3 regions of the Pedobacter sp. AC163 genome follow, and region 1 is predicted to be linked to each of the others. Evidence: riboswitches for the same ligand, from Rfam matches in the RefSeq annotation. Region 1 holds a riboswitch; each other region holds the start of a gene.

The links. Region 1 has a riboswitch for S-adenosylmethionine ahead of ACZZZK_RS00345 (SusC/RagA family TonB-linked outer membrane protein). Riboswitches for the same ligand answer to the same signal wherever they lie in the genome.
Region 2: another riboswitch for S-adenosylmethionine. It lies ahead of ACZZZK_RS01475 (O-acetylhomoserine aminocarboxypropyltransferase/cysteine synthase family protein); the one in region 1 lies ahead of ACZZZK_RS00345 (SusC/RagA family TonB-linked outer membrane protein).
Region 3: another riboswitch for S-adenosylmethionine. It lies ahead of metH (methionine synthase); the one in region 1 lies ahead of ACZZZK_RS00345 (SusC/RagA family TonB-linked outer membrane protein).

The regions. Positions count from the first base shown of each region.
Region 1 is NZ_OZ409872.1:79,063-89,302, forward strand. Features, by position in the region: gene ACZZZK_RS00315 (FecR family protein) at 1-347, opposite strand, end outside; gene ACZZZK_RS00320 (RNA polymerase sigma-70 factor) at 402-1,016, opposite strand; gene ACZZZK_RS00325 (LytR/AlgR family response regulator transcription factor) at 1,270-1,665, opposite strand; gene ACZZZK_RS00330 (Crp/Fnr family transcriptional regulator) at 1,958-2,554, shown strand; gene ACZZZK_RS00335 (sterol desaturase family protein) at 2,650-3,477, shown strand; gene ACZZZK_RS00340 (SusD/RagB family nutrient-binding outer membrane lipoprotein) at 3,573-5,006, opposite strand; gene ACZZZK_RS00345 (SusC/RagA family TonB-linked outer membrane protein) at 5,017-8,190, opposite strand; SAM riboswitch class I at 8,532-8,632, opposite strand; gene ACZZZK_RS00350 (peroxiredoxin family protein) at 8,761-10,056, shown strand; tRNA gene ACZZZK_RS00355 (tRNA-Ser) at 10,175-10,240, opposite strand, start outside.
Region 2 is NZ_OZ409872.1:317,464-327,703, forward strand. Features, by position in the region: gene ACZZZK_RS01465 (trans-sulfuration enzyme family protein) at 1-434, shown strand, start outside; gene ACZZZK_RS01470 (hypothetical protein) at 679-1,686, opposite strand; SAM riboswitch class I at 1,879-1,989, shown strand; gene ACZZZK_RS01475 (O-acetylhomoserine aminocarboxypropyltransferase/cysteine synthase family protein) at 2,281-3,612, shown strand; gene ACZZZK_RS01480 (homoserine O-acetyltransferase family protein) at 3,673-4,755, shown strand; gene ACZZZK_RS01485 (homoserine dehydrogenase) at 4,970-6,214, shown strand; gene ACZZZK_RS01490 (hypothetical protein) at 6,289-6,744, opposite strand; gene ACZZZK_RS01495 (queuosine precursor transporter) at 6,761-7,531, opposite strand; gene ACZZZK_RS01500 (multidrug effflux MFS transporter) at 7,677-8,903, shown strand; gene ACZZZK_RS01505 (TonB-dependent receptor) at 8,915-10,240, opposite strand, start outside.
Region 3 is NZ_OZ409872.1:2,515,178-2,525,417, forward strand. Features, by position in the region: gene ACZZZK_RS10795 (methylenetetrahydrofolate reductase) at 1-23, opposite strand, end outside; gene ACZZZK_RS10800 (four helix bundle protein) at 51-410, opposite strand; gene metH (methionine synthase) at 449-4,165, opposite strand; SAM riboswitch class I at 4,330-4,435, opposite strand; gene ACZZZK_RS10810 (Bax inhibitor-1/YccA family protein) at 4,725-5,468, opposite strand; gene ACZZZK_RS10815 (hypothetical protein) at 5,509-6,075, opposite strand; gene murQ (N-acetylmuramic acid 6-phosphate etherase) at 6,168-6,983, opposite strand; gene ACZZZK_RS10825 (S41 family peptidase) at 7,173-8,780, shown strand; gene ACZZZK_RS10830 (GNAT family N-acetyltransferase) at 8,782-9,336, opposite strand; gene ACZZZK_RS10835 (DUF4286 family protein) at 9,421-9,732, shown strand; gene ACZZZK_RS10840 (nucleotide pyrophosphohydrolase) at 9,829-10,155, opposite strand; gene ACZZZK_RS10845 (glycosyltransferase family 39 protein) at 10,145-10,240, opposite strand, start outside.

The DNA.
Region 1 (10,240 bases):
AGAAGTCGGTAAAGCAATATGCCTGCGAAGAATATGATAATTATGGCGGCAGCTGATCTAATCCATATTGCCGAGCGGACAATTTTATTTGGTTTGGAATAGCTGTATTTACCCATGAACTGTTCATTTTCATTTGCCCCAATAGTGGCCCAGATTTGGTTTAACTGCTGCTGACGATCCGGACTGACGGTTGTAGGTTGATTACGCAGATAGTTTTCCAAATCATCTGCCAATACTTTATAATGTTCATTTTCGCTGATTGCGACGTTTAAAAGATCTTTGTTCTCGGCATTAATTTCACCCGAAATTTTTTGGGAAAATAATTTAATGAATTTTTGTCTGTTCATCACTCCATGCTTTTACATTAAAGACAGTTTCAATTTGAAAACTACTCACTACGGTTAGAAAAAAAAGGAAAGAAGCCATTGAGAAGCCACGCTACGCTTTTTCCTGTTTTGAGGGTGATAACCTAAATATAGACTCAGCGTATCCGCCAAAGATTTGACAGCTTTGTATAGCTGGTTTTCAACCGTCCTCACCGAAATGCCCATAATTTCTGCTACAGCCTTGGTCTTTAATCCATCTTCTTTGATAAGAATAAAAATAATTCTTCGCTGTTCTGGGAGCCCAGCCACTGCGTCATCGAGGAGTTTGTATAACTCCTGATCAGCCATACCCGAATTTTCTTGATTTATGGGTTCTTCTGCAGAAGAAGAGAGGCTGAAGATAGAATTTCTCTTTTTTTCGGATCTAATCAGATTGAGACAGCCATTCTTTATTGAAATGAACAAATATACTTCTGGATTGATCACCTGAGAGAGATTGTGCCGTTTGAGCCATAGTTTCACAAAGAGTTCAGATGTGATTTCTTCAGCGCCTTCCTTATTTTTAATATATTGTTTTGCCAAACACAGTAGCTTATGGTGATACAGCATGAAAAGCTCATCGAAAGCAGCTTTGCTACCTTGCTCAATGTTTTCAAATAGCGATAAAATCTTAAGTTCTTTCTCTGACATTAACAGGCAATCTCTTGTTGTCGTATGTTTTACTAGGCACTTTTTAATAAAGACACCGATGTTTCAAGATATACTTATTCCAACAGAAAATAAATTATTTTAGAAGAAAACGAAATCAGGAGTAATTATATACTGATAAATTGAATAGGGTAAATTACCGTTGAATGATTTATAAGGTTTAACATTTGTTTCAATAACTTCTTTCGAGAAGAGTTTTATAGTTAGATTTCTTAAGCCAGGCGAAAGCCGACCATCATCTGTTGATTAAATCAGAAACATTCTTTACGATCTGCTGATTTACCGTGTTAAGGAATCTTTTAAAGCCAATAGGTTTCACTAAAAAAGCATCTGCATTTACTTCAAATGCGGAGAGGGCATTTTCAACATGACCGCTGGTAATAATAATCGATTTTACCTGATTACGAACCATTTTTGCAATATCCAATCCTGATATCTCCATATTGATATCAAGGAATAAGATATCGGCTTTGAGTCCGTCTTGTAGGGCTTTCAAACCCGAAACTGGGTCAAGATAAAATTTAAGGAGCTCAAGTTTTGGTATCTGGGAGATATATTCTTTTATTATCTCTATCGAACTAAATTCATCATCAATAATTACACAGCTGTATCGTTTTCCGGCATCTTTCATCGTAAGAAAAACGGGGCTAAGTACAGAATGTTTTCTGCTAACAACCAGGTGAAGTAGGGTATTGACAAATGCGTATAAAGCAACGTATTTCTCCGGTAACTGAGATTAAAAATGTCTGATGTTATGTCTTCCATCCTGATTTTTGTTTTCCTGGATTTAAGTTTGTATGCTGTTCAGGTTTATTGAGGATATCTGAGTGATTGCAAAAATAAGACGGGAGCGTGCGATAGCTTTTGCTAGGCTGTTATTATATTTTTATTTTTAGCCATTGCTCATTACCACTATTATTTATATGAGAACATCAATTGATACCTTACAGGAATTATTGTTTGATTTAGCCGGGATTATGCCTGCGGATACCGGGCCTTTATTTGCCATGACCACTGCTGTGTCGCTGGAAACAAATGAAGCCTATATCCGCGAAGGCGAAAATAGCCGCAGACTGGCTTTTATAGAACAAGGCATCATTCGAGTATACATCATTAAGGAAAATGGTGATGAAGCTACTCTTCTTCTGCGTGGCGAAGGCAAGTTTATTGCCTCACACGATACCATTATTAACCGCCAACCTTCAAGATTTATCTACCGTGCTCTTGAACCTGTAAAGTTATTACAGATTGACTATGACGTTTTAGAGGAAATTTTGAAGACACACCCGGAGTACGAACCGCTCCGTAATTTTTTCCTGATGAAAATGCTGGCGGAATCCTTAAAAATGCTGGAATCGTTTGTTACGCAATCGCCAGAAGAGCGCTACCGGGAACTTCTTGCTGAGCGTTTTGACTTGGTAAACAGAGTACCAGATAAATACATTGCATCGATGCTCGGTATTACTCCGGTTTCTCTAAGCCGTATTCGAAAAAGAATGTATACAAAAGGCAAGCAATGACATAAATTATCTTTTGTTAAGCTGCTAAATTATCTTTTGTTAACGGCGCAAAATCTATCTGTTCTATACTTTTGAGAGACAAAAATAATATAGATATGGAAAAGATAATAGAATCCGCCGTTGGTATTTTTAGTATTTCAGCCATCCGGTATTTTGTACTTGCCGGAGTTCCTTTCATGCTCTTTTATCTCTTGATGCCTGCTAAACTGAATAAGTTTAAAATTCAGCAAAAGTCGGCAACAAAAAAAGACTTCATCCGTGAGGTATGGCATTCCATGCAGAGTACGTTTGTGTTTTCAATCATCGCAGTGGTGTTAATTTTCACCCCACTTAAGCAGTACACCAGAATTTATAGTCAGATCGATGATTTCCCGGTATGGTATATCGGTGTTGCCCTGGTTTTGAGCCTGATAATCCACGATACTTATTTTTATTGGATGCACCGCCTGCTACATCATAAAAAACTGTTCAAACTTGCCCATCTGGTCCATCATAAAAGTACCAATCCGTCACCATGGACTTCCTATAGTTTCCATATACTGGAAGCCTTTACCGAAGGCTTTGTTCTGGTGCTGATTGTGATGCTGCTGCCGATGCACCCCTTAACAATATTGCTGTTTACTGTGACAGGTTTCATCATTAATGTGTACGGCCATCTCGGCTACGAAATCATGCCTAAATGGTTTCGCTTCACCCTGGCGTTTGAAGTTTTGAATACTTCAGTTCACCATAACCTGCACCACAGTAAATTTAAGGGGAACTATGGACTGTATTTCAGGTTCTGGGATAGGGTAATGGGCACCGAACATCCGGATTATGTGAAGGAATATGACCGCTTGCAGGATCAGCGCTTTGCTCCGAATCCTTTTGATAAACGAGAGTTGAAGATACAGCAAAAGGAGAAATATGAGCAGGCGCTCTAACCTCAGGCTCGGTCAAATATTTTGTTACAAAAATGCCCTGGAAACATGTGGGTTTCCAGGGCAAGATACTTTTTCAGTCTGGGAAAAAGCCAGAACTAATTGATATCAAACCATAATTTGGTTGTCAGCAGGTCAGCACCCTGGCTGGCCACCGCATTTTTATAGCTTTGTCCGTTTAGAGATTGCTCCGTACCCGGATAAATAAAACGTACCGGAATCTGGCCATTTAGTACGGTATTCACCGAAGCGGTAAGTTGCGGGTAATCCAATCGGCGACGCTCGGCCCAGGCTTCCAAACCCTGACCAAAAAGCGCAAGCCATTTTTGCTCACCGATTGATTTTTTATAACTAGCAGCATCATATTGAACTGATGCCTGCGCCAGATAAGCATTGGCTGCAGCATCCGATACACTAAATTGTTTCAGCGAAGCTATGATGCCTTGCTTATAAAGATCTGCAGCATTTTCTGTAGTTAAGCCTCTTGCAGCAGCCTCGGCTCTATCGAAAAGTAATTCTGCATAGCTGAAAATTACGGCAGGGGATTGCGGCGCAAGAAAATAAGTTCCTGGCTTGGATGTTTTGGCAAAGCCCAGGTTACTGGCTTCTGAATTGGTTAATCCATTGGGCAAACCAACATATTCTTCAGGGGTAGCGGTTTGTGTTCTGCTTGCATAAACTGGCAGCCGTGGGTCATTTAGCGAAGACAGCTTATCAACTATTGTTTTGCTAATCCGGTAATCATCACGGGTATCAAATTGTGCACTCACCGGGTTCTGTTGTGGGGAGATCTGATAAATCAGTTGGGCAATATCCGTATTGTCACTGATATATTGATCGCCATCAGCCTTAATTTCATCCAATACCTGCTTTGCCTTTGCAGGTTCTCTGTCTGCAATTCTCAAAGCGATTCTTAACCGTAAAGCGTTAGCGAACTTTTTCCATTTACCAATATTTCCACCATAGATAATGTCACCTGTAATGGCTTTCCCTGCGGGATCAAGAGCATTTTTAGCATTTTTCAGATCTTCCAAGAGGCCAAAATATACGTCTTTTTGTTTGTCATAAGCTGGCGTAATGAATTCGTCTAATTTTCCTGCCTGGCTGTAGGGAATATCCCCATAGGCATCTGTAAGCAACAGGAATGACCAGGACCTTAAAGTTAAAGCCACACCCCGGTAATTTGGATTGGCGGTGGTATTTCCGATTTCAATGATCTTGTTAAAACCGGTGATACTTTGCGAGTACAAGGTAGACCATAAAGAGATAAAACTACTGTTCGAATAAATAAAGCGATCTTCTTCGGTATACTGGACCTTTGCCCAGTGTTGCGCAAAAAGAAGACTCGAATTCATGTTGTTAGTTGTTCCCCAATAGGCATCGGTAGTGTTTTTTATCGCAGCAGTAAGCACATAATCAGGCTGTGCATTTTCAGTAGCGTTCGGATTGATGTTTACTTCGTCGAGTTCCTTGCCGCAGGAGGCTGCTAAAATTGAAACGAAAGCAGTGATATATATAAATTTATTTTTCATGTGGATAGGATTAAAATTTAATGTTCAGGTTAATGCCATAGCTGCGGGTTGTTGGGTTAGAAAGGCTCTCAAGCCCCTGGCCATTACCAGTGTTAAAGGCTACCTCCGGATCGATATCGGCTACATTACGGTGCAGTATCGCCAGGTTTCTTCCTACAAGTGATACCGAGACGCCTTGCAGACTTAAAGGACGTATCCATTTCGAGGGTAGGTTATAGCTCAGTTTAATTTCGCGGAGTTTGACGTAGGAAGCATCAAATATATTGGCCTCATCAATGGTGCGAAACGACTTGTAATAGGTTTGTGCAGAAAGTATTTTCTCATTGCGTTTCCCATCAGCCGTTACCCCATCGAAAATCATCCCGTCATCGTAAACCGTTACACCGGCGGGCGCCGTAGCACCGTCAGCCAGTCTTACTGTTCCATTTGCTTTCACATTTCCCGGATAATAATAGGAAATTCCGCCCAATTCTGCCGCTCTGCCTGGCAGGGTAGAGGCCAGCACGCCTGTATAGGTTCCTGTTGCATAGGTGCCGTTGTAAATTGAGCCGCCAAAGCTGGCATCAATCAACACGCCCAAACTAATACCCTTATAGGTGAAGGTATTGGATATGCCGCCTATCCAATCTGGTGTATATTTACCCAGAACCCTTTTGGTAGGATCAGCCTGTGGAGCTCCTGTTGCATTGACGATGATATTTCCACTGCCATCTCTTAAAAAAGCGTTACCAAACAGCGTTCCATAAGGTTGGCCGACAGCTGCGATGACTTGAGCAGAGTTTGTTGCCACGACATAGTTTTGCAACAGCCCCGCTTGATCCAGCTCGATAACCTTACTTCTGTTCGCGGCATAATTTACATCAATATCCCAGGTCAGCTGCTTTCTGATAGGAGTAACCGCCAATTGTACTTCCACGCCTTTATTGTTGATTTTTCCTGCATTTAACAATTTGGACCTGAATCCGGTACTCTGACTAACATCCACACTTAAAATCTGGTCGTAGCTATTGGTATTGTATAAACTTACATCAAAACGAAGGCGCTTGTTGAACAACACAGCTTCTGCTCCTAATTCAGATGAGGTCGTGGTTTCAGGTTTCAGATCAGGATTCAAATCTGTGGCCGAAGGGCTGAGTTGAGGATTGCTCCCAAAAGGGGCACTGAAAGAATAAGTGTTAATCAGGCGATATGGATCGGCATCCTTACCTACTTTCGACCAACCTCCACGGATTTTGGCATAATCGAGCACCTCGTTCTTGATATCAAAAGCTTCTGTCAGCACAAGGCTTCCGTTAAAGGAAGGGTAGAAATAAGATCTGTTCTGGGCCGGCAATGTCGATGACCAGTCGTTACGGGCCGTCACATTTGCAAAAAGGTAATTCCTAAATCCAATCTGCGCCGATGCGTAACCACTGTAAGATTTCAATTTACTATAATTATTAGAAGAGGTAAGTGGATCTCTGGAATTGTTCAAAGTGTATAAGCCAGCGACAGCAAGCCTCGGTGCACTCTGATCATTTTGTTCGATATATCTCGAACGTATATTCGTTCCCAACAAAGCTTCCACGCTGAAATCATCATTAAGCTGTTTAGTGTAGTTCAAGGTTGCATCGGTATTGCTTTCGTTCACGGTAAAAGCACTTTCGGTATAGGAGCCAAAGGGAGTTCCATTGGTACCATATGCAATCTTGATCTTACGACGATCATTATAATAGTCTGTTCCCGAACGGAAGTTAAAGTTAAGACCGTCAGTAATTTTATAATTTAGGCCAATGTTTCCGATAATCCTGTTCCGGTTTTGGGATACTGTATTTTCATAGGCCACCCAGTACGGATTACTGTAGTAACTGTTGTTCCAGTTGAAAGTGTTTCCGTTTTCATCCCGGTAGTTTTTCAATTGATTAATGTCTACCTGTCTGCCAAACCAGGTAAACTGAAGCATGGTACTGGTCGACCTGGAACCGCCTGTTCCTGGTAAGTTGTCAGAACCAAGTTTACTGTAATTTGCATTCGCTGTTAGAGTTAGCTTTGGCGTAATCCTCAAAGTTGTGTTTAGGGCAAACGAATTCTTGTCCTGCCCGGAGTTAGGCACCACACCAACCTGTTTTAGATTGTTGTAGGATAAGCGGTAATCAAATTTCTCTCCGGCATCTTCAACGGCAATGCCATTGGAAAGAGAATAGCCAGTTTCAAAAAAATCACGAACATTATCTGGATTGGCTACAAATGGAACGGCTACTCCTTTTGAAAAAAACTGGGGAATCAGCCTGCCATCCATTCTCGGGCCCCAGCTTTCATCCACACCGTCATTCGTTCCGGCACCCTTGCCATCTACGTAGCTAAACTTGCCTTCTGATCCCTGACCAAAAACATCCTGGTACTTTGGCAGTGTAAGTAAACTTTCAATAACCCCATTGGAGTTAAAACTGACCCCCAAACCCTTTTTCGATTTTCCGGATTTTGTTTTGATAATAACTACTCCGGCCGCTGCCCTTGAGCCGTACAACGCTGCTGCGTTCGGGCCTTTAAGCACACTGATCGATTCTATATCATTTGGATTGATATCGGAAATTGTATTTGCGTAATCTCTTGCGCCAGCGGAATTGAGTTGCGAATTATCCACGGGTATACCATCCACAACAAAAAGCGGCTGGTTATTGCCAGAAATAGAAGTTTCTCCTCTAATCACTATGCGGGAAGAACCCATATCGCCCTGGCTATTGGTTACCCTCACGCCGGCAACCTTACCTGCCAGCGCATTTACCAGGTTGCTTTCCCTCGCTTCAGTCAAGCTCTCACCTTTGAGCTCCTGTACGGCATAACCCAACGATTTTTTTTGTCTCGATATGCCCAGAGCGGTAACCACAACTTCATCTAAAGCGTTATCCGCATCATTTAAAACCACGTTGAGCACCTGTGTATCACCAGATACTTCCACTTCTTTAGTAGCGAAGCCGATATAAGAAAATACCAATGTGCTTTTGCCAGTTACCGTAATGGTAAAACTGCCGGCAGCATTACTTGTTACTGCCTGTTTGGTACCTTTTACAAAAATGGAAACGCCGGGCAGAGTTTCTCCTGATGAACTTTTAACCGTGCCTGATATGGAGATGTTTTGTGCACGTACGAATGGGGAAAGCAATAGCAGAAATAATATTGCCGGAAGCTTAATCTTGTTGAACATAATAGATATTGTTGATGATTAATTAAGGGATGATGTCGCGAAATTTTGGCAAAGCTCTTCCACTCCGCTTTTGACGAATTTTTTAACACACTGATAATGAAAATTAAGTTTTTGTGGTATTTGCTAACTTTAGTCTATACAAATACCCGTTCGCATTCGGTCTCTTTTACTTCGGTTTGAAATGCATGCGTAAATTGATTTTTGCTCGTTAGTTTTTTCCATTTAATTTATTTTTCTGATAGATCAACACTTATCAATTGTAGCAATCCGCTTATAAAAAAAAGCACTCCTATAAATCAGGAGTGCTCTCATATTCATTAACAATGATTTGGCCTTCAACTGACTTAACTATCCCGGACTTTCCGGGATGGAATTAGCACCATACCTAAGGGTGGTTGCTAAGGTTTCGCAGGGCCATTCCCTCCACCTTTCTTGATAAGTATTTTAAAATAACTGGCGCAAAGATAATAGAAAAATCATATTGTCTAGTAATTCTATAGATTTTATTGAAATATTTTTTTCTTAAGGCTAATCATGCCTACATTTGCGCTATTAATTGATCAGCATCCCATGAAAATAAAATATATTTTAATAGTTGTAGCAGGACTTTTCCTACATAATTCATCAGCGCAATCAAAAAATGAAATCAAAAGCAATAGTGTCGAATCTCCGAAATCTTTTCGGGCAGATGGAATCTGGAGAGGTGTCTTTAATCTCAAACCCGGTGTTGAAGTACCATTTAATTTTGAAATTAAAAATAGAAACGGTGATCAACCCTTTCTCAGCTTTTTAAATGCCGATGAGCGCTTCGACGGGGGAGTTGTAAAAAGGAAAGGAGATTCATTGTTGATTAACCTGGATCAGTTCGACAATGTTCTTGCTTTTAAAATCCAGAAAGATTCACTTGTCGGCGTATTGAAGAGACAGGATGGATCTGGAAAACCACTGCCTGTGTATGCCAGTAAAGCAAAGCAATATCGGTTTGCAACCAGCGGCCAGGCACCAGATGCAGATTTTTCTGGAAAATACGATATTGTTTTTCAGTTACAGAATGGCAAAAGTGAAAATGCGGTAGGACTTTTTAAGCAGGCCGGAAATAAAATTACAGGTACATTTCTCCGCATTACCGGCGATTCCCGCTATCTTGAAGGCAGTGTTGATGGAAACCATTTTTATCTTTCCGGTTTCATCGGTTCGAGCCCTGCTTACTACAAAGGCACATTTTCAAAAGACGGTAAAATTGTGGGAGAAGTAGTGAGTGCCAGGGGGAATACGCCCTTCACCGGAACTCAAAATCAAAATGCGGCCCTCCCGGATGCGACCAAATTAACTTTTTTAAAAGATGGGTATAAAACGCTTGACTTTTCTCTTCCGGATGTTAATGGAAAGAAGATCTCGTTGAAGGATGAGAAATTTAAAAATAAGGTTGTGATCCTGACGATTACCGGAACCTGGTGCCCTAATTGTGTAGATGAGGCAGCATTTATCGCTCCATGGTACAAGGAAAATCGCAGTCGTGGCGTTGAAGTTATTGGGATTCATTATGAGCGGCAACTGGATTCGGCTTATGTAAAAAAAGCATTGGGAAGATTTCGCGATAAGTTCGGCATTGAATATGATCAGGTGATCGCAGGCAAACCGGATAAAAAACAGGTTGCAGAATCACTTCCTGGACTAAGTAATTTCCTTTCTTTTCCAACGATGATCATCATCGATAAAAATGGAAATGTTGCTCAGATCCATACAGGTTATAGTGGACCAGCAACGGGAAAATACTACACTGATTTTGTCAAAGCATTTAATGATGAAATTGATGGATTGTTGTCAAAAAAGACTGCTGTAGAAGAGCCTCTAACAAGAAATTAATTTGTTTAGTAGTCCTTTTCCTAACATTCGACTTTATAAATATCTCGAGTACTTTGAGAAACAAAAAAGCCCGCTATCTTATGATTTGCGGGCTTTTGAAATTTTGATATTAAATCTGCGGAAAGCGAGGGATTCGAACCCCCGGACCTGTTACAGTCAACAGTTTTCAAGACTGCCGCATTCG
Region 2 (10,240 bases), 240 kb from region 1:
GAGCGGTTCCTTCTCCGTTTGATTGTTATCTACTCTGTAGAAGTATAAAAACCCTGGCTTACCGCATGAAGGGCCATTGCGAAAACGGCAAATTAGTTGCGCAATATCTGGTTAACCATCCAAAAGTAGAGGCTGTATTCTTCCCCGGATTAGAAACGCATCCTCAATATGAGATTGCTAAAAAACAGATGAAGGATTTTGGTGGAATGATGTCGTTCTTAGTTAAAGGTGATGTAGAAGAAACGAGCAGAGTGGTTAATAATGTAAAGCTGTTTGCGCAAGCAACCAGCTTAGGAGGCGTGGAAAGTTTAATTGAACACCGTTATTCAGTTGAGGGGCCAGACAGTAAAACCCCAAAAAATCTTTTAAGAATTTCCGTGGGCTTGGAGCACGTGGATGATATTATTGCTGATTTAGAACAAGCACTTGGGTAACTTAGCCCGTCATTGCGAGGCACGAAGCAATCTTAAAACTATGAGTTTTAACAAATGAAATAAGATTGCTAACGGTGTTTCAAATAGCAACCTAGTAGTCACTTGCTGGCAAAACTCTGTTTTTAAATCGCAGCCTATGGGTGGCAAACTATTTAACTTTACCCCTTCATTTTTCCCATAGGGCCTACAGCAAAAAGCGGGATTGCAAATCCATAAGAATTACAATCCCGCTCATATTCAAAATCTATTTAGGATTACAAACCGTTACCAATTTCGTAGAATAATTTGGTTCTAATGGCTCGTTTGTTTGCGCCAACCGCTGAGAACCAGTATTTGCAGGACAAGCAATATCGCCGGCAGCATCATAAACAATCTTATTTCCATTCGCCAACAACTCCTTCGGTACATAAACCTGAACTTTAGTAACCGAATAACCAGACGGAAAATAGCGAACGTAATAACCGTCAGGGTGTTTTGTCCAAATACCACTTGGCACATCGGCCCTTGGTGGCGCCATACCTGCAATAATGGCGTATTTTTCCATATCGGCATAGGTATAGTTGCCAGAAGAAACCAGTTGACGGATATTGTTTTCAGCCTCGAAAACAGCTTTAATCCCTGAGGGAAGCTGATCTTTAGCTTTTTCCATTACATCGAAAGGTAAAATACCTAAGGCACCGCCTTCCAGTTGGGTTAACTGTTTCGGTGTTAAAAGTTTCAATGCTGTTAGCTTTACTGTACCTGCATAATCAGCAAATTTTGTTCTGGCAATAATCGTCCAAAGCAAAATTTGAATATCATGCTGTTCCACCTCTGGATGTTTTTCTGCGCTCTTTAAAATGGCAACCACAATCTCTTCTTTCGGACCTAAAACAGGAGCAAACATGTAGCCATCCCCTTTCGAAGGTGCAAAAGTTCCGGCTTTTAAACAGTAGCTCTTATTTGTCATTTCATAAAATCCCTCGCACAAAACGAAACCTCCATCAGGGTTTTTAGGCAGTAAATATAGCGGCTGAAATTTTGCCTTAGCATTAAAATCAGGCATTTTTTCACCCTCGCGGTTTACATCTTCAAATGCTGTAGTAATGGCAGCGGGTTGCTTTAAAAATTTATCAACACCAAGAGCTTTAGCACCTTGTGCCGTTCCAACTTTTAATAGTTTGTCTTTTAATCCCCCGAATTGTGCCTGAGCTGTTAATCCTGATATTGCAATTAGCAGTACTAAGGAAGTAGATTTTATTTTTTTCATCATGATTAGATAGGTATGACAAACATAAAATTTTTAAGGTTAAGTTTATTTTATGATTTCAAATTAAAATTACGAATTTGATTCACAAGCACTTAACAAATTATCAGAATTTAATTTTGTTGTTTCGAAATTAAATTAGATATTTGAAATATTATTTGGTGAACAACTGAATAAAAGTCAATCTTTAATCGGATTGATTTATAAAGAAGTGGCGAGAGACTGGCTCCGTGACCCACTGGCAACCCTCAGAAAGAGAAGGTGCCAATTCCTGACCAAGTAACATGGTGTTATTTGGAGATATAAATTATAACTGATGAAAATACTAAATCTTCAATCGCAAAGCGAACCTCAGCTAAACCTCAATCAGGTAGAGAACTCTTCTATTTCATTGATTTGTTGTGATATGCGGGCGATTACTTGTATGTGCTGTTGCATACAGTAATTTAAAAATCTTCCTCCTTTGTTTCTTTTTCAAATTGGAAGGTCCCGATAGATCGGGATACGCCCTACAAAATTATCTTGATTTATGGTGATAAATTTTATAACCATAAGCTTGAAATCAATCTTCAACATTCATTTAATCAATCATTTAGAATTATGTCAACTTCATATAAATTTGAAACACTACAGTTACACGCTGGCCAGGAAATAGACCCAACCACAGGATCAAGAGCAGTTCCAATTTATCAAACTACCTCTTATGGATTTAAAAATGCCGAACATGGCGCTAATCTTTTCGCTTTAAAAGAATTTGGCAATATCTATACTCGTTTAATGAACCCAACGACTGATGTTTTTGAAAAAAGAATTGCGGCGTTGGAAGGTGGAGTTGCAGCGTTAGCAACAGCATCTGGTCAGGCGGCACAGTTTATTGCATTACATAATATTTTAGAAGCGGGAGATAGCATTGTTTCCTCAACACATATTTACGGAGGAACTTACAATCAATTTAAGGTGGCTTTCAAACGCCTGGGCATCCATGTAGATTTTGCAAATCCAGATGTGCCTGAAGAATTTGAGCAAAAGATAACAGAGAAAACAAAAGCGATCTACTTAGAAACCATTGGAAATCCGGCTTTCAGCATTCCTGATTTTGAGAAGATCGCAGCAATTGCGAAGAAATACGATCTTCCTTTCATCGTGGATAATACTTTTGGTGCTGGAGGTTATTTATTTAAACCTTTGGAACATGGCGCTAACATCGTAGTAGAATCTGCAACAAAATGGATTGGCGGACATGGAACCAGCATTGGAGGCGTAATTGTTGATGGTGGAAATTATAATTGGGGCAATGGAAAATTTCCGCAGTTCACCGAGCCATCAGAAGGTTATCATGGATTGGTTTTTAATGATGTTTTCGGCATCGGCGGCCCATTTGGTAACATTCAATTCATCATTCGTGCTCGAGTTGAGGGTTTAAGAGATTTGGGTCCTGCCCTTTCGCCTTTCAATTCATTCCTTTTATTGCAAGGTTTAGAAACGTTATCTCTTCGCGTACAACGCCATGTAGATAATGCTTTGGAGTTGGCCACCTGGTTAGAAAATCATCCGCTTGTTAAAGAAGTTCATTATCCAGGTTTAGCAAGCAGCAAATACAATAATCTGGCAAAAAAATATTTGAGCAATGGTTTCGGTGGTGTTTTATCTTTCGAATTAAATGGCACCAAGGAAAATGCAACCCAAGTTATAGATCAGTTAAAACTGGTTTCTCATTTAGCAAATGTCGGCGATGCTAAAACGCTGATTATTCAGCCTTCGGCAACCACACATCAACAATTAAGTGAAACGGAACAATTAGCTGCAGGTGTAAAACCAAATGCGTTAAGGGTTTCAGTTGGTATTGAGCATATCGATGACATTAAAGCAGATTTTGAGCAGGCTTTTGCTACTATCAGCGCTCACGCAACTGCTGAAAGTTTACAAGCCTAATACTATCCATCCCTCGAAAGGGTTGCAACAAAACATGTTTAAAAATTTACAGTCAATAATATGACCGATAGAAGTTCAAAGACCTCTTCAGAGGTTGGGGTGTATAATTATCCCAAACAGTTTAAGTTAGAAAGTGGCAAGAAAATTCGAAACTTGCAAATCGCTTTTCAAACTTATGGAAAATTAAATGCCAAAAAAGATAACGTAATTTGGGTTTGCCATGCTTTAACCGCAAATGACGATGTTTTTGAGTGGTGGGAAGGTCTGTTTGGGCAAAATGCTTTGTTTAATCCGGAAGAACATTATATCATTTGTGCGAATGTTTTGGGTTCGAACTACGGAACAACCAATCCTTTAAGTACCAATCCTGTAAACGGTTTACCTTATTATCTATCATTCCCACAATTTACTATCCGCGATTTTGTATCTGCTCACCAACTATTGGCCGATCATTTAGGCATTGGAAACATCAAATTATTAATTGGCGGTTCATTAGGAGGTCAGCAGGCAGTAGAATGGGGAATAATTGAGCCGAACAGAATTGAGAATCTTATTTTGGTTGCTACAAATGCTGTTCATTCTCCGTGGGGAATTGCTTTTAATGAAAGCCAGCGTTTGGCGATTACCACCGATAGAACTTTTTACGCTAACCAGCCAGATGGCGGTAGTAAGGGACTTAAAACCGCTCGTAGTATAGCGCTTTTGAGCTACAGAACTTACCATGCTTATGGCAATACGCAGGTAGAAAGCGTAAACGATAAAACGGATAATTTCAGGGCTTCATCATACCAAAATTATCAGGGAGAGAAATTGATAAACCGCTTCAATGCTTATAGTTACTATTATTTAACTAAAGCAATGGATAGCCACAACGTTGGTCGCAACCGTAAATCAATTGCCGAGGCTTTGAAGCTAATTAAAGCAAATACGCTAGTTATAGGAATTGAAAATGACTTCCTGTTTCCAATTTCGGAGCAGAAATTTTTAGCTGATCATATTAACGATGCGGAATTTGCCTCCATTCATTCTGAATATGGTCATGATGGTTTCTTGATCGAAACTAATGCATTAACAAACATCATCGGAAATTTCATTAAGGAAAGCAGAAACAAAAAAATTATCAAGTTGCAGCATACTGCCTAATCAGGCAGAAGCATGAACGGTGGAAGGTTTAAAATAAAAACCCAAGGTTAAAAACATAGAAATAATTAATCAGTCACGGAAAACTAGGGTACCTAATTCAGTGTAAATCCGTGTTTCCGTGGCAAATAAAAAATAGCAAAAACAAATGGTAGCGAAAGCCTTTTTGAGCATCTACTCTTGATACTTTTTCCGCTACTCGATACTATAAAACAACATGAGCAAAAATTTAAAAATCGGATTATTTGGTTTCGGAGTTGTAGGACAAGGTTTATTGGACATCATCCAAAGCCAGAACCTTAACCTTGAAATCATTAAAATAGCGATTAAAGACCCAAGAAAGAAACGTACCCTTAATAAAGATCTATTTACAACGGATAAAAACGAGATTCTGAATAATTCCGAAATCAATACGATTGTAGAGTTGATAAATGATGCTGATGCGGCTTACGAAATTGTAACTACGGCATTGAAGAATGGTAAAAACGTAGTTTCAGCAAATAAAAAGATGATTGCTACGCACTTGAAAGAGTTAGTAGATCTACAACAGCAACATGGCACATCGCTACTTTACGAAGGTGCAGTTTGCGGAAGTATTCCAATCATCAGAAACCTGGAAGAATATTATGATAATGAACTTTTCCATGCCCTGAGCGGAATTTTTAATGGTTCGTCGAATTATATTTTATCGAAAATTTTTAACGAAAATCAGAGTTATGATTCGGCACTAAAAGAAGCGCAAGACTTAGGTTTTGCAGAAACTGACCCAATTTTGGACGTTGGTGGATACGACCCAAAATACAAATTAGCTATCGCAACGGCGCATGCTTATGGCTTGTTCGTAAACCCTGATGCGATATTGAACATTGGTATTCAAAACCTGTCTCATTACGACATTAAATATGCTCGTGAAAAAAACTTCAAAATTAAACTGGTTCCAACAGCTAGAAAAGTAAACACAAAGGATATTGTAACCTATGTATTGCCAAAATTGGTAGCAAAAGATGATTTCTTATACAATGTAGAGAATGAATACAATGCGGTAACGGTTCAGGCGGCTTTTGCTGATAAGCAATTTTTCTTTGGCAAAGGTGCAGGTGGCCACCCAACAGGCGCTGCTGTACTTTCTGATATTGCTGCCTTACGTTATGATTATCGTTATGAGTACAAAAAATATCACTCAGAAAATGGTGTAAAACACACTGAAGATATTTTATTGGAGATCTATTTGCGTTATGCTGATGAAGATTTAATCAGTTTACTGGAGTTCGATAACATTAGCGAGCGTTATTCAGCCAGTGAGTACAAATACGTAATCGGTACGGTGAAATTGGGAAATTTGATTAGTAATCGTGATCTTCTACTAGATAAGAATGTTTTTGTCGCCTATACGGGTAGGCAGATTTACAAACAGGAGCAGGTTGCTGCAAATGTCTTCGCGGAAGAACTAGCGTCGATATAAGAATTTTTTAAGGTTAATTTTTTTATTTGTTTTGTTGTTAAGTACAAAGGTCGGAGCGATTCCGACCTTTTGCGTTATTTATTTTCTTTGATATATTTTTCGATAATTACCCGATCAACACCTTCTTTTTCAACTTTCTCCACTCCTGTTTGAGTAAGCGTATCATTTACTACAGTAATTTTGAAAGCAAATTTTTGGCCTTCCCAATTTTTGTTTTTATAGTATTGAAGATGCTCGGTGTAAGCGTTTCCATTTAGCGTATAACTTCCCCCACCAGCATCAAAACCTAAACTATCTTTAGGATTTGTAGAATGCTTTAAAAAGGCAAAATGTGTATCATTTATAACCTTAATCATTTCAAAATTCATTGGATAGTCGCTGGTTTTTCCAGTGTGTTTATCAATAATTTTTCCTGATATCAATTTCCAAGTGCCTCTAATATCATTTGGTTTAGCTTCCGCTCCACCTGGTTTTTCCTTACAGGCATATAAAAATGTTAAGGCAGCTACTATTATAAATATCTTTTTCATATTTTATTAAATGAAGCTATCCCCTTCCTGCCATTTCAGTTAGTTTTTTTGCTAAATCTTTCCCTAAATAACCATCAATTATAGCATGAACGATATAGAGAATAGGTGTCATTAAAATAGCAACAAGGAATTTGTAAGTATAATTTACTAAACCAATGGCAGCAACCATTTGCCAGCTATAATGATATTGAGGGTTTAAATAAAATGCGATGAAAATTACTACGAAACTATCAATCAGTTGAGAAACCAAAGTTGAACCAGTAGCTCGTAACCATAACGACTTCTCTCCGGTTATCTTTTTTATCCGATGGAATATTAAAACATCGGCGAGCTGCCCCACAATAAAAGCAATGATAGAACCCACGATAATCCACATGCCTTGGCCAAAAATACCAGCGAAGGCGTTATTCATATTCAAATCTTCACCGTTTATATTTTGATGAACCCAAAAATCGGCTGCGCTTAAATGCATAGAGCCCCAAACCACTAAAAACGCAAAAGCTATCAAAATGGAAGTTAAAATAGATAGAAACCGCACTTGTTTTACCCCAAAATATTCGTTTATGATATCGGTCATGATAAAAATGATTGGCCAGGTAAGCACTCCCGCCGACATTACAAACGAAAGATTAGGCACACCAAATAAGTTAATATCAAACTTCTTGAAACCCAATGTTTCTTCAACACTAAATAATTTTACACCGATAAATTCTGATAATATTGCATTCGCCACAAAAAAACTCCCCAGAACGAGAAGTAAGCGGCTTTCTTTAGTTTTAAAAGTCATAGCGTATAAATCTAAAGATAAATCGAATGAGATTTAGTTTTTAAGCTGTAATTTTTTCCAAGACTTTTACACTCATTCGACCTTAAAAATAGGTTTGCAAAAATAATCTACCAATCTTTGCGACTTCAAAAAAATCGGAATATTCATGGATAAGAAACAGCACTTTTATCTTATATTAATTTTGGGCTCCTTGGCGGCGCTTGGCCCTTTCTCAATTGACATGTACTTGCCAGGTTTTGTTGATATTGCTAAAGATTTAAAAAGCACCGAATCTACAGTTGCATTATCGCTATCTAGTTTCTTTATCGGAATTTCTGCAGGCCAGCTACTGTATGGCCCGTTGTTAGATAAATACGGAAGAAAAAAACCGCTGTTTTTTGGATTGGCTTTGTATATCGTGTCCTCATTTTTATGCTTAGCCGTTACAGATGTAAATCAATTAATTGTTTTGCGTTTTGTACAAGCTATTGGCAGTTGCGCTACGGCAGTAGCTTCAGTAGCAATGGTTCGCGATTTATTTTCTGTTGAAGAAAGTCCGAAAGTGTTTGCATCGCTGATGCTAGTGATCGCCGTTTCACCGATGCTTGCCCCAACTGCTGGCGGCTATTTGATATCCGCATTAGGTTGGAAATATGTTTTCGTATTTTTAGGCTTTATGGCTATAATAATATTGCTGGCCTCCATTTTCAAACTTCCCGAAAGCTATAAACCTGACCCCAATTATTCCTTAAAGCCGAAACCCATTTTAAAAAGTTTCTTAACGGTTTTAAAAGAGCCGCAATTTTCCACTTATGCACTTATCAGCTCAATTACATTTTCAGGCCTATTTGCTTATGTATCATCATCGCCACAGGTTTTCATGAAGATTTACGCCGTTAGCAAAACTGGTTATGGGTGGATCTTTGCACTGCTTTCTGTAGCCTTCATTGGTTCGAGCCAACTAAACAGTTTATGTTTACGATGGTTAACGAGCAAAAAAATTGTTACGATAGCGCTTTTAGCTCAATGCGTATTCAGTTTAATATTTTTGATTTTTGCTTTAAACGATTGGTTAAATTTATATTCAACCATTGGTTTTATCGCTTTATTCCTATGTTGCTTGGGCTTTATCAATCCAAATGCAGCAGCTTTATCATTAGCTCCATTCAGCAAAAATGCTGGGAGTGCATCTGCACTTATGGGTGCTTTGCAAATGGGTCTTGGTGCACTAGCTTCTGTAATGGTGAGTTTATTTAGTGAGCACTCGGTTATTCCTATGCCTTTAGTGATGACCGCTGCAGCATTTATCGCTTTAGTATGCCTATTGATCGGAAAACGATTTATTAAAACTGAAATCGAGGCCTCGGAAAATGCAGCAGTTGTTGCGCATTAGCGCTTTCCAAACTATGGATTGTTTTTCAATTTCACGATCAACTTCAGATTAAACTGTCTGCCGGTTAAATAATTTGGAATTGCATACTGCACGTTATCCACATCTTTTAGCCACAGGTACGATACGGTATTATCGATATTCAACATATTAAAAACCTCGAAAAACAGCATTACAGAGCTAAAGTTTTTATCCAGAAACTTTGGCTTATGAAGCGCCGCATCATCAAGAAAATCTTTGGAGAAACCAATATCAACCCGCTTGTAAGATGGAACATAAAACTTATCCAAATATCGTGGCGTTTGTGATGGACCAATTGGCAAACGAGAACCATATAAGGCATTTAAGTGTACCTTGTAAGTTGGACTATTTAACAACTTATCCTGAAAGAAGATAGAAAAATTCAATCTTTGGTCGGTTGGGCGTTTTAAATAACCTGGATAAATGGTTTCGCCATTTTGAATATAGCTATCGCCGATAAGATCTTCATTGGCATGCATAACCGACATACGGAAATAAGAAACCAAATCTTTTACAAACTCGCCCCCAATACTAAAATCGGCGCCATATGCATAACCTCGTGAAACTTCGTTTGCCAAGTATTTAATCCGAAGATTATCAATTTTGTATGGAATTAATCTATCAGAATATTTGAAATATGCTTCAGAAGTGAACTTTAAACGCGTTCCAAAAGCATCAAAGGCATAATCATAACCTACAGATGTGTTATAAGAACTTTGTGCCTTTTGGTTGATATTCAGCTTCCCTGTAAAATCACGAATGGTTCGGTACGACGGCGGCTGCTTATAAACTCCAGCAGTAAACCTTAAAATTTTATTATTTGAGTTGGGGCGATAAGCAATCAACAACCTCGGACTAATTAACAGTTGTTTACTTAATGAATTATAGGTTGCACGGGCACCAAGCTGCAGTTCTGCATAATTTGAAAGCGAGTAACTATCTTGAATATAAGCACTATAATTTTTAATATCGATGTTATTTTCTACGTTGATGACATTTTGTAATTCGATGTTTTTTGAATGATTAGGCAAAATATATCCAGCAGAATCAGTGTAGTTATATTCATTCAAGCGATCATCATATTTAGATTTGTCAAACTTCAATCCCCAGGAGAAAACGTGATTGTCGAAATTTTGATCCACTTTAATTTCTGATGCAAAAACCTGGGTATTCAAACTATTTCGGCCATAATTGTAATAACTTCCTATTCCTTTGTTTTTAGTAACTGGACCGAAATTTTCTACAGGAAAAGTATTGTCTACCTCATCAAAAATATAACTCCCATCTATATCAAATCGTTCCCTTTCTATGGTATTGAA
Region 3 (10,240 bases), 2.4 Mb from region 1:
TTTATATGGTCTGTAATTTTCATTAAGTACTTAGTATAAAGTCGTTAGTATCATGATTGGATGCCTAGACTTCTTTGCAATCCACTTATCATTTTTTGTACTTCATTGATTTGGATTATTGCATTGTCGAAAATCGCTTTATCCATATATCCAAATTCGTAAGCTAATATCATTTGCGTTTCTAATTCAAAAGCAGACCCTAAACTAATGCTTAAAAATTGATTTAGTTCCTTGGCAGATTTCCTTCCACATCCTTCAGCAATATTTGAAGGAATTGAAATAGCACAACGAGTTAGTTGAGAGGTTAGAGAATATCTTTCTTCCACAGGAAAAGTTCTAGTAACTTGAAAAACCATTTTAGAGATTTCAATTCCCATTTTCCAAACTTTAAGCTCCCTAAAATTATGCATCTTGTCTAATTACTTTATACTATGTACTAAATACTATATCAATATGCTAAATTAGGCGAGAGCCACTTCTCCGCTTCCTCTATCGTCATTCCTTTTCTGATTGCGTAATCTTCCACCTGATCTTTGGTGATCTTTCCCAGGCCGAAATATCTTGATTCGGGATGGGCAAAGTAAAAACCACTCACCGCAGCTGTTGGATACATGGCGTAACTTTCTGTTAAGTGTAAGCCAATTTTGTTCTCCGCATCAAGCAAGCTAAACAAAGTTCCCTTTTCCGTGTGTTCCGGACATGCAGGATAACCCGGCGCCGGACGAATACCTGCGTATTCCTCCTTGATCAATTCCTGATTGCTTAAGTTTTCATCCTTCGCATAACCCCAGTATTCTTTCCGAACCCGCTCGTGCATGCGTTCGGCAAAAGCTTCAGCCAAACGATCGGCTAATGCTTTGGCCATAATGCTATTATAATCATCATGATTGGCCTCAAATTCTGCTACCAACTCATCAATCCCAATTCCTGCAGTTAAAGCAAAACACCCAAAATAATCTTGAATACCAGATTCTTTAGGAGCAATGAAATCAGACAAAGCATAATAGGGCTGACCATCAACCTTTTCGGCTTGCTGACGCAGTGTGTGGATAGTAACTAGTCTTGAGTCTTCACTCTTAAGTCCAGAGTCGCCAGGTAGACTTCCGACTTCGGACTTCCGACTTTCTACTTCCAAATGAATGTCATCTCCAACTGCGTTTGCTGGCCAAAATCCAATTACCGCTCTAGCAGTTAACAACTTTTCATCTAAAATCCGTTTCAATAATGCCTGTGCATCATCGAAAAGTTTTTTTGCTTCACTCCCTACATTTTTATCATCAAATATTTTAGGGTAGCTTCCGCGAAGTTCCCAGGTATGGAAAAATGGTGTCCAATCGATATATGGAACTAATTCATCCAAAGGATATTGATCAAAAACCCTGGTTCCGGTAAATTCAGGAACTGGCAAATTTTGATCAAAATCTATCTTAAACTGATGTTTCCGTGCTTCTTCAATGGTTTTGAAACGCTTATCAGAACGCTTGTTCAAATGCGCTTCCCTGGCTTTTTCATACTCTGCTTTGATGCCGGCAACGTAGTCAGCTTTTGTTTCAGGATTCATCAGGGTACTGCAAACAGTAACACTTCGCGATGCATCTAAAACATGGATAGCCGGACCAGAATAATTTGGGGCAACTTTTACAGCCGCGTGAATCCGTGACGTGGTTGCTCCACCAATAATTAATGGAATGGTAAAACCTTCTCGTTCCATTTCTTTGGCAAAGTGAACCATTTCATCAAGTGATGGTGTAATTAATCCACTTAAGCCAATAATATCGGCATTTATTTCTCGGGCTTTTTTGATGATCTCCTGCGCAGGAACCATCACGCCCATATCTACAATTTCAAAGTTATTACAGGCCAAAACTACCCCCACAATGTTCTTCCCAATATCGTGAACATCACCTTTAACGGTAGCCATCAACACTTTACCTGCCGAGGAATTCTGATCCTGATCTGGATTATCTAATTTCTCCTGCTCAATAAAAGGAAGCAAATAAGCCACCGCTTTTTTCATCACCCTGGCCGACTTAACCACCTGAGGCAAAAACATTTTTCCGGCACCAAATAAATCACCAACAATGTTCATTCCGTCCATCAATGGTCCTTCAATCACTTGTATTGGGCGGGCATATTTTTGACGAGCTTCTTCAACATCATCGTCAAGATACTCTACAATTCCTTTTACCAGGGAGTGAGATAGGCGTTCTTCAACGGATCCCTTTCTCCATTCTTCGTCTTTTACAATTTCTTTCCCTTTTGATTTTACCGTATCAGCATACTCAACCAATCGCTCAGTGGCATCATCACGTCGGTTCAAAAGAACATCTTCTACCCTTTCCAACAGTTCGGGTGGAATTTCCTGATACACTTCAAGCATACCTGCATTTACAATCCCCATATCTAAACCCGCCTGAATGGCATGGTAAAGAAATGCAGAGTGCATCGCTTCGCGGACAACATTGTTTCCTCTAAATGAAAATGAAATATTTGATACACCACCACTTACTTTTGCATGTGGCAGGTTTTCTTTGATCCAACGGGTCGCATTAATAAAATCTACCGCGTAATTATTATGTTCTTCTAAACCTGTGGCTACGGTAAGGATATTCGGATCGAAAATAATGTCTTCAGGAGGAAAACCGATTTCATGTACCAGAATATCATAGCTTCGTTTACAAATCTCTTTTCTCCGTTCGTAGTTATCGGCCTGGCCTTGTTCATCAAAAGCCATTACAACAACTGCAGCGCCATATTGCATAATTTTGCGGGCGCTTTCACGAAACTTGTCTTCGCCTTCTTTAAGCGAAATAGAGTTAACAATTCCTTTCCCCTGCAAACATTTCAATCCATTTTCTATCACCGACCACTTAGAGGAATCGACCATGATAGGTAATTTGGCGATATCCGGTTCGGAGGCAATCAGATTTAAAAACTTCGTCATGGCAGCTTCCGAATCGAGCATACCTTCATCCATGTTCACATCAATAATCTGTGCTCCACCTTCTACCTGTTGTAGCGCAACAGCTAAGGCCGCTTCGTAATCGCCACCTAAAATTAACTTCGAAAATTTTGGAGATCCGGTGATATTTGTCCTTTCACCAACGTTTACAAAAATACTTTCCGGCGTTATCGTTACAGGCTCCAATCCGCTTAAGCGCATAAAAGGCTCAATAGTTGGCAATTTCCGTGGCGAAGCTTTTTTAGCATTCTTTGCAATGCAGCCAATGTGATCAGGAGTGGTGCCGCAACAGCCACCCACAATATTTACAAAACCAGATTGAATAAAATCGTCTACCAGGTGAGCCGTTTCATGTGGTTGTTCGTCGTAAGCACCAAATTCATTCGGCAAGCCGGCATTTGGATAAGCAGAAACGTAACAACCCGCTTTGGTAGCCAGCTCTTCGATGTGCGGACGCATCTCTTTTGCCCCTAAAGCACAGTTAAAACCAATGCTTAAAGGTTTTGCATGCATTACCGAATTTAAGAAAGCTTCTGCTGTTTGACCAGAAAGCGTTCTTCCAGAAGCATCGGTAATGGTTCCAGAAATCATAATTTCGAGCTTACGACCAACTACTTCTTCATATTTTTTAATGGCCACAATGGCCACTTTTGCATTTAGTGTATCAAAGATGGTTTCGATGAGAAGCACATCAGAACCTCCATCTACCAAACCGCGAACCTGTTCATAGTATGCTGCTTCCAGTTCGTCGAAATAAACCGCCCTAAAACCTGGGTCGTTTACATTTGGCGACATAGAAAGGGTTCTGTTGGTTGGCCCTATTGCGCCTGCAACAAAACATTTCCGATCAGGATTTGCAGCCATAAATTCAGTAGCAGCCTCTTTTGCCACCCTCGCACCTTCAAAGCTTAACTCATAAGAAAGATCTTCCATCTGGTAATCAGCCATGGAAATTCTTTGTGTACTGAAGGTGTTGGTTTCGATAATATCCGCACCAGCGGCTAAATATTCAAGATGTATGGCTTTAATAATATCAGGCCGAGTGATGTTGAGCAAATCGTTATTGCCTTTTACATCACACGGATGATCTTTAAAACGTTCCCCTCTAAAATCCTCTTCGGTTAAAGTATAACGCTGAATCATGGTACCCATCGCACCATCAATTACTAAAATACGTTTTTCTAATTCTTCTCTTATGCTCATACTAGTATTTAGTAGTTAGTATCGAGTATCAAGACATTCGACACGAGATGTAACTACATTTCAACTCAATATGTAATCTGGCATTTGTTATCTAAATACTAAAGACTATATACTAAGTACTAAAAAAGCTTATTTAAAAAGTTGGTACGAGAATCGTAATCCTAAACTTATCTGCCCCCGATTAAAATCGGGATAGAATGTAGCACCTTGTGTGGTCACAGGTTGCTAAGACTTCGTTGGGTCTAATCCCTCCGTCTTTCTTAATAAGCGTACAAAAATGCAACAAAGCAACATCAATTCCAAAAATTATCGCTCTGCTGCCAAATAAAATTACAAAGGCCATGCAAATTTGCACAGCCTTAAGAATATTGTTTTGTTTGAGTGCTTTAAACAGCCTCCCTTTTTCCGAATCTTTTGTTGTAGTAGATAATCAAATATCCCATCAAAAACGCACTAGGCAAACAACTAATAAAGATATGATCTGTAATATAAGTCACAGTAATTGCCTGGATAATGCCGCCAACTAAAATGAAGAATATGATTACCAAAAACTTGCTCATTATTTTCTACTTCCGAAAATGCGTAGCAAGAAAAGGAAGATATTTATAAAATCAAGGTATAGCGACAAGGCTGCCATTATAGCTAATTTCTTTGTATCAGCAGATGGAATTGATTCTCCGCTTTCTTCAATTCCCATTCCAATTCTTTTAATTTTTTGAACATCGTATGCAGTCAATGCTGTAAAAACAGCAATACCAACAAATGCCATAATTAAGCTAAACTGTTCACTTTTGATAAACATGTTTGCAATACTGGCTATAAATAAACCGGCAACACCAACCATTAAAATTGGGCCGAACTTGCTCAAATCTATATTTGTTGTGTAACCCATAACAGCCATTATACCAAAAATCCCTGCGGCTGCAGCAAAACAAGTTATAATCGAGGTGCCAGTGTAAATTAAGAGAATGAAACTCAAACTTACGCCCAGTAACACAGAAAACAGGACAAATACACCTAACAAGGCGCCATAAGATAGTCTGGAAAAGCCAGCCCCCATTACTAAAACTAGCCCAAGTGGCGCAAACATGGCCACATAACCTAACGCAGTTCTTCTTCCAGTTTCAAAATCGATTAAAGATCTTAAGGCCGATTCAGTGTTTGAAATATAAAAAGCAGATAGAGTGGATAAAGCCAACGCTACAAACATCCACAGGAATACGTTTGCAAAAAACTTCTTCGATACAGAGTTTTCCTGTACAAAGACACTATTGGTTTGATAATTATAATTTTGTTGTTCCATTTTTAATTTTGTGTATTTAAATGATTTTAAAAATAACAATTTAGTTTAATCTTTTTGTCAAGAGTTCTTCAACTTTTTTGAAGAACTGTAGCGGTTTAAGTGTACGCCACGGCAGATTGTCAAAAGCTCCTCCGAAATTGATATAGTAATCTATATTATTGTCTTTAAATTCGGAAATAACGTGTTCTTGAAAATTTACGCCAACAATCCATCCATCTTCTACTTCCTGAAACCACTCTTCATAATAGCTATCATCAGATGCGTGAAAATTTAAAACGTTCTCGCCAATAAGAATAAATTTGGTAATCCCTTCGTCCATCATCAATTCTAAAATATCACGTTTAAGTAACATGATATCATTATTAATTGCATCATTCCATTCGCCGATAAATTCGATAATGGCATAACTGCGATCATAATCAGCATACAAAACCTTCATGTAAAGGGTGTTCGACCCGAATTCGTCCCACTGCGGATGCAGTAGAAAATTATAAATTTGTTTGTCGAAGTAAATTTCCGAATACTCGGTATTGTAAAATGGTGAGCGCTCATCTTCTGCCGAAACATAATCATCTCTCCACTGGTAATAAGGCTCGATTTCGTGCATTTTAATATTTAATTTTGAGTGAGTGAATTTTGAATGACTGAATTTAACGGCGATGCTAACTCTATCATTCACTCATTATATCATTCATTCATTTACTGTGGTTGTCGTTGTCCCGCCTCTACCGCTTTACGTACGCTTCCATATTTTGTAAGTAAATCTGCCGCCTCATCATATCCTATGTTTAATTCATCGGCCACCATCTGAGTTCCGCGATCGACTAATTTGTTATTGGTTAACTGCATATCTACCATTTTGTTTCCTACTACCCGTCCTAACTGAACCATCACGGTGGTACTCAACATGTTTAAAACCAATTTCTGTGCAGTACCAGATTTCATTCGGGTTGAACCGGTGATAAATTCCGGGCCAACAACAACTTCAACAGGAAAATCAGATTCAGCAGCGATTGGTCCACCAGTATTGCAAACAATACAACCTGTTAAAACGCCGTGCTTACGGGCAGTATTTAAACCGCCAACTACATAAGGTGTAGTTCCAGATGCGGCCAAACCTACCAAACAATCTTTTTCATTGATGCTGAATTCTTCCAAATCCTTCCACGCTTGTTCGGCATCATCTTCCGCAAATTCTACTGCCTTTCTAATGGCCGTATCGCCACCGGCAATAATTCCAACAACCCAATCAAAAGGAACTCCATAAGTTGGTGGACATTCGGAGGCATCCACGACACCTAAACGACCACTTGTACCTGCGCCAATGTAAAATAAGCGACCGCCTTTTTTCATTCTTTCGGCAACTGCCGAAGTTAGTTTTTCTATCTGAGGCAAAGATTTTTCGACTGCAAAAGCAACGGTCTTATCTTCATTATTAATGCCCTGCAAAACCTCCAATACCGACATTTTGTCGATGTTATCATAATTAGATTCCTGCTCGGTAACTCTGTTCATAAATTTAATTTTGATAAAATTCGGTAAATTCTTTTTAAAAAGCGGCGTAAAAACTTAAAAATATATCTTCCTGTAGCTGTAAGAATAATTACATCCGTTAATTTATGTTAAATATTAGAAACAAAAGACATGAAAATGCAGTTAAAAAATATAGTAACCCGCTAAATTTCATAAATTTGCACAACGCTAATGAAAAAAAATACCCGAAATAACCTACTGATTGCAATAAGCTATTCTGTAATTTTAATAGTAGGTATGATTTTGGGGATAAAATTTATAAAAGACCAGGGTTTTGGCGTTCAGCGAAGTCCGCAGTTGGCTATAAATAGTGACGGAAAACTTGAAGAGATTCTGCACATTATCAATAAAAACTACGTTGATGAAATTAATACGGATTCTTTACAGAATCTACCTATAGATAGCGTTCTACATCAACTAGATCCCCATAGTGTTTATTTGCCTCCAACCGATGCGCAAGATATGACCAACAATTTAGAAGGTAACTTTGAAGGTGTTGGCATTGAGTATTACATGCTCAATGATACGATGATGGTAACTGGGGTGGTTAAAGACGGGCCTGCCTATCAGGCCGGAATAAAACTGGGAGATAAAATTTTGAGTATTGATACCGCAGTGGTAAGCGGGCGAAACTTGCCAAAAGAGCAGTTAACCGGACGTTTCCGAGGTAAAGCCGGAAGTGGCGTGAGCGTTGTTTTAATGCATAATGGAACACAGGTACAAAGTAAGTTAATGGTTACCCGGGGTAAGGTAAACATTAGCAGCATTGATGCTTCTTATATGATTAATCCTGAGACTGGATATATAAGAATTAGTAAGTTCGGAGCAAATACCGATAATGATTTCGCTACTGCAGCTAATAATTTAAAAGCCAAAGGGATGAAGAAGCTTATCCTCGATCTCCGCGACAATGGTGGAGGGTATTTTTCTGCTGCTACGGGTTTAGCTGATCAGTTTTTACCAGAAAACAAACTCATTGTTTACACCCAGGGTAAACACGAACCTCGTACCGATTATTTTTCAACCGGTACCGGTGCGTTTCAAAATGGCAAATTAGCGGTATTGATTAACGAGAATACCGCATCGGCAAGTGAGATTGTTGCAGGTGCTATTCAAGATTTAGGTAGAGGGGTGATTGTTGGTAGGCGATCTTTTGGCAAAGGACTGGTTCAAGAACAGTTTTCTTTCGGTGACGGATCTGCTTTAAACTTAACCATTGCCCGGTATTATACGCCATCGGGACGAAGCATCCAGAAATCGTACAAAAAAGGTTATGATGCTTACAAACATGAGTTGGATGAGAGAATGATGGATGGAGAACTGACCGGAGATCGCACTTCTTTCCAGGATTCGATAGAAAAAGCAGAAGGTGTAGCCATACAAAATGTAAAAAAACAAAAGCCTAGTGGAGGCATACAGCCAGATGTTTTTGTCAAACTGGATACCGTTGGTTACAATAAATTTTATGCTACCCTGGTAAGCAAAAAGATTTTATCAGATTATGTTTTCAATGTATTAACAAACAAATATAACGCTGGCTTTGTAGAGCAAAACATTAATTCTTTTACGTTGGGAGATAATGATTTTAAAGATTTTATAGGTTATATTCAACGCAAAAACGTACAGATCGATCGTTTTCAATTGTACAATGCTAAGCCTGTAATTTTGAGCGATTTGAAAGCATTGTTATGTCGCTATTATCTTGGCGATGTGGGCTACTACCGATCAGTAAATCAAACCGATAATGCAGTTAAGCAGGCCTTGATAAACCTTCAATAGTTTATCTCCAGTCCCAAACCACCACATTCCATTCCGTGCTCATTTGATCTGTATAGGTATCAATCGTTTTGAACCCAATACGCTCATGCGCTTTCATTGAACGTAGATTTATAGTGGCAATTTCAGTTATTGCGAATTCAAATTTATCTTCGAAAAAATTCTTATAAGCCTGATAGCATTGATCAAATAAGCCTTTCCCACGGTAATCTTTATCAACACAAACCTGGCCCACAACAATATATTGATACTCAGCCACCGATTTTCCATGATATTGAATGTGATCGAAACTCTCGTACATTTCTACTAATCGGGGAATATCATTTTTCGATTGCTCCGTCATCCCCAATACATAAGCGATTAACTTTTCACTGTCCTTGGCGATGATGTTCGGTTCATGCTGATGCATTTTTTCCAAATCATCAAGCTTGTGCGATACTGTCACGAAACCTTGCTGTTCAATTTCTTCCACAGTTAAATCGGCTCTTAGATTCTTTTTTTGAAGCGTAATAATACCTTCTAAATCCATTACTGTTTGTGATGTTGAAATTTCAATCATGAGTATGCTCTAAATAATCGCCGAATATAAGAAATTCAGTTTTTCATCTATCTTTTACTTGGGCACATTTATTATCTTTGCGACATGCTTTTATATAACGTTACCCTAATTTTAGATGATGCTGCAGCTGAAGAATGGTTGCAATGGATGCAGGAAACCCATATTCCAGAAGTGATGGCTACCGGGATGTTTGTATCCAATCGATTATTAAAGGTACTTGATTCGCCAAATGAAGGCGTAACTTATTGCGCACAATATGTTGCCGAAACTTTAGAAAATTACAACGAATACCAAAGCAAATTTGCTCCAGAGCTACAAGAGAGATTAAACAGCAAGTTTAAAAACCGCTTTGTGGCCTACAGAACTTTAATGGAGTTTGTACCCCCAACTATCTAAAGGGGGATTTTGAAAGGCATAAGCCGATTTCGACAAATAAAAATAAATGTCAGTAGCGCTTATTTAACTCAGGACTCCCGACTAAAGACCTTAGACTTATTTTAGCTTCTCGTTATTTTTATGCCTGTCTGCATCGCGAATGGTTTTCTTTTCGAGATTTTTCTGAAAAGCATCACTCAAATCAATACCTGTTTGATTGGCCAAACAGATTAGTACAAACATCACATCGGCCATTTCATCGGCAAGGTTTACCGCTTCATCACTCTTTTTAAATGACTGCTCACCGTATCTCCGAGCCATAATCCGAGCTACCTCCCCAACTTCTTCCATTAAAATAGCAGTATTGGTTAACTCGTTAAAATACCTGATGCCTGTAGTTTTGATCCACTGATCTACTGTTTCCTGCGCTTCATTAATGGTCATGCTTTTCTTCTTCTATTTCTTGTTTAATCCTTTTGTTTACATCTATTTTGGCACCCTCTAAAAGAAATACACTTGCACCAACTTC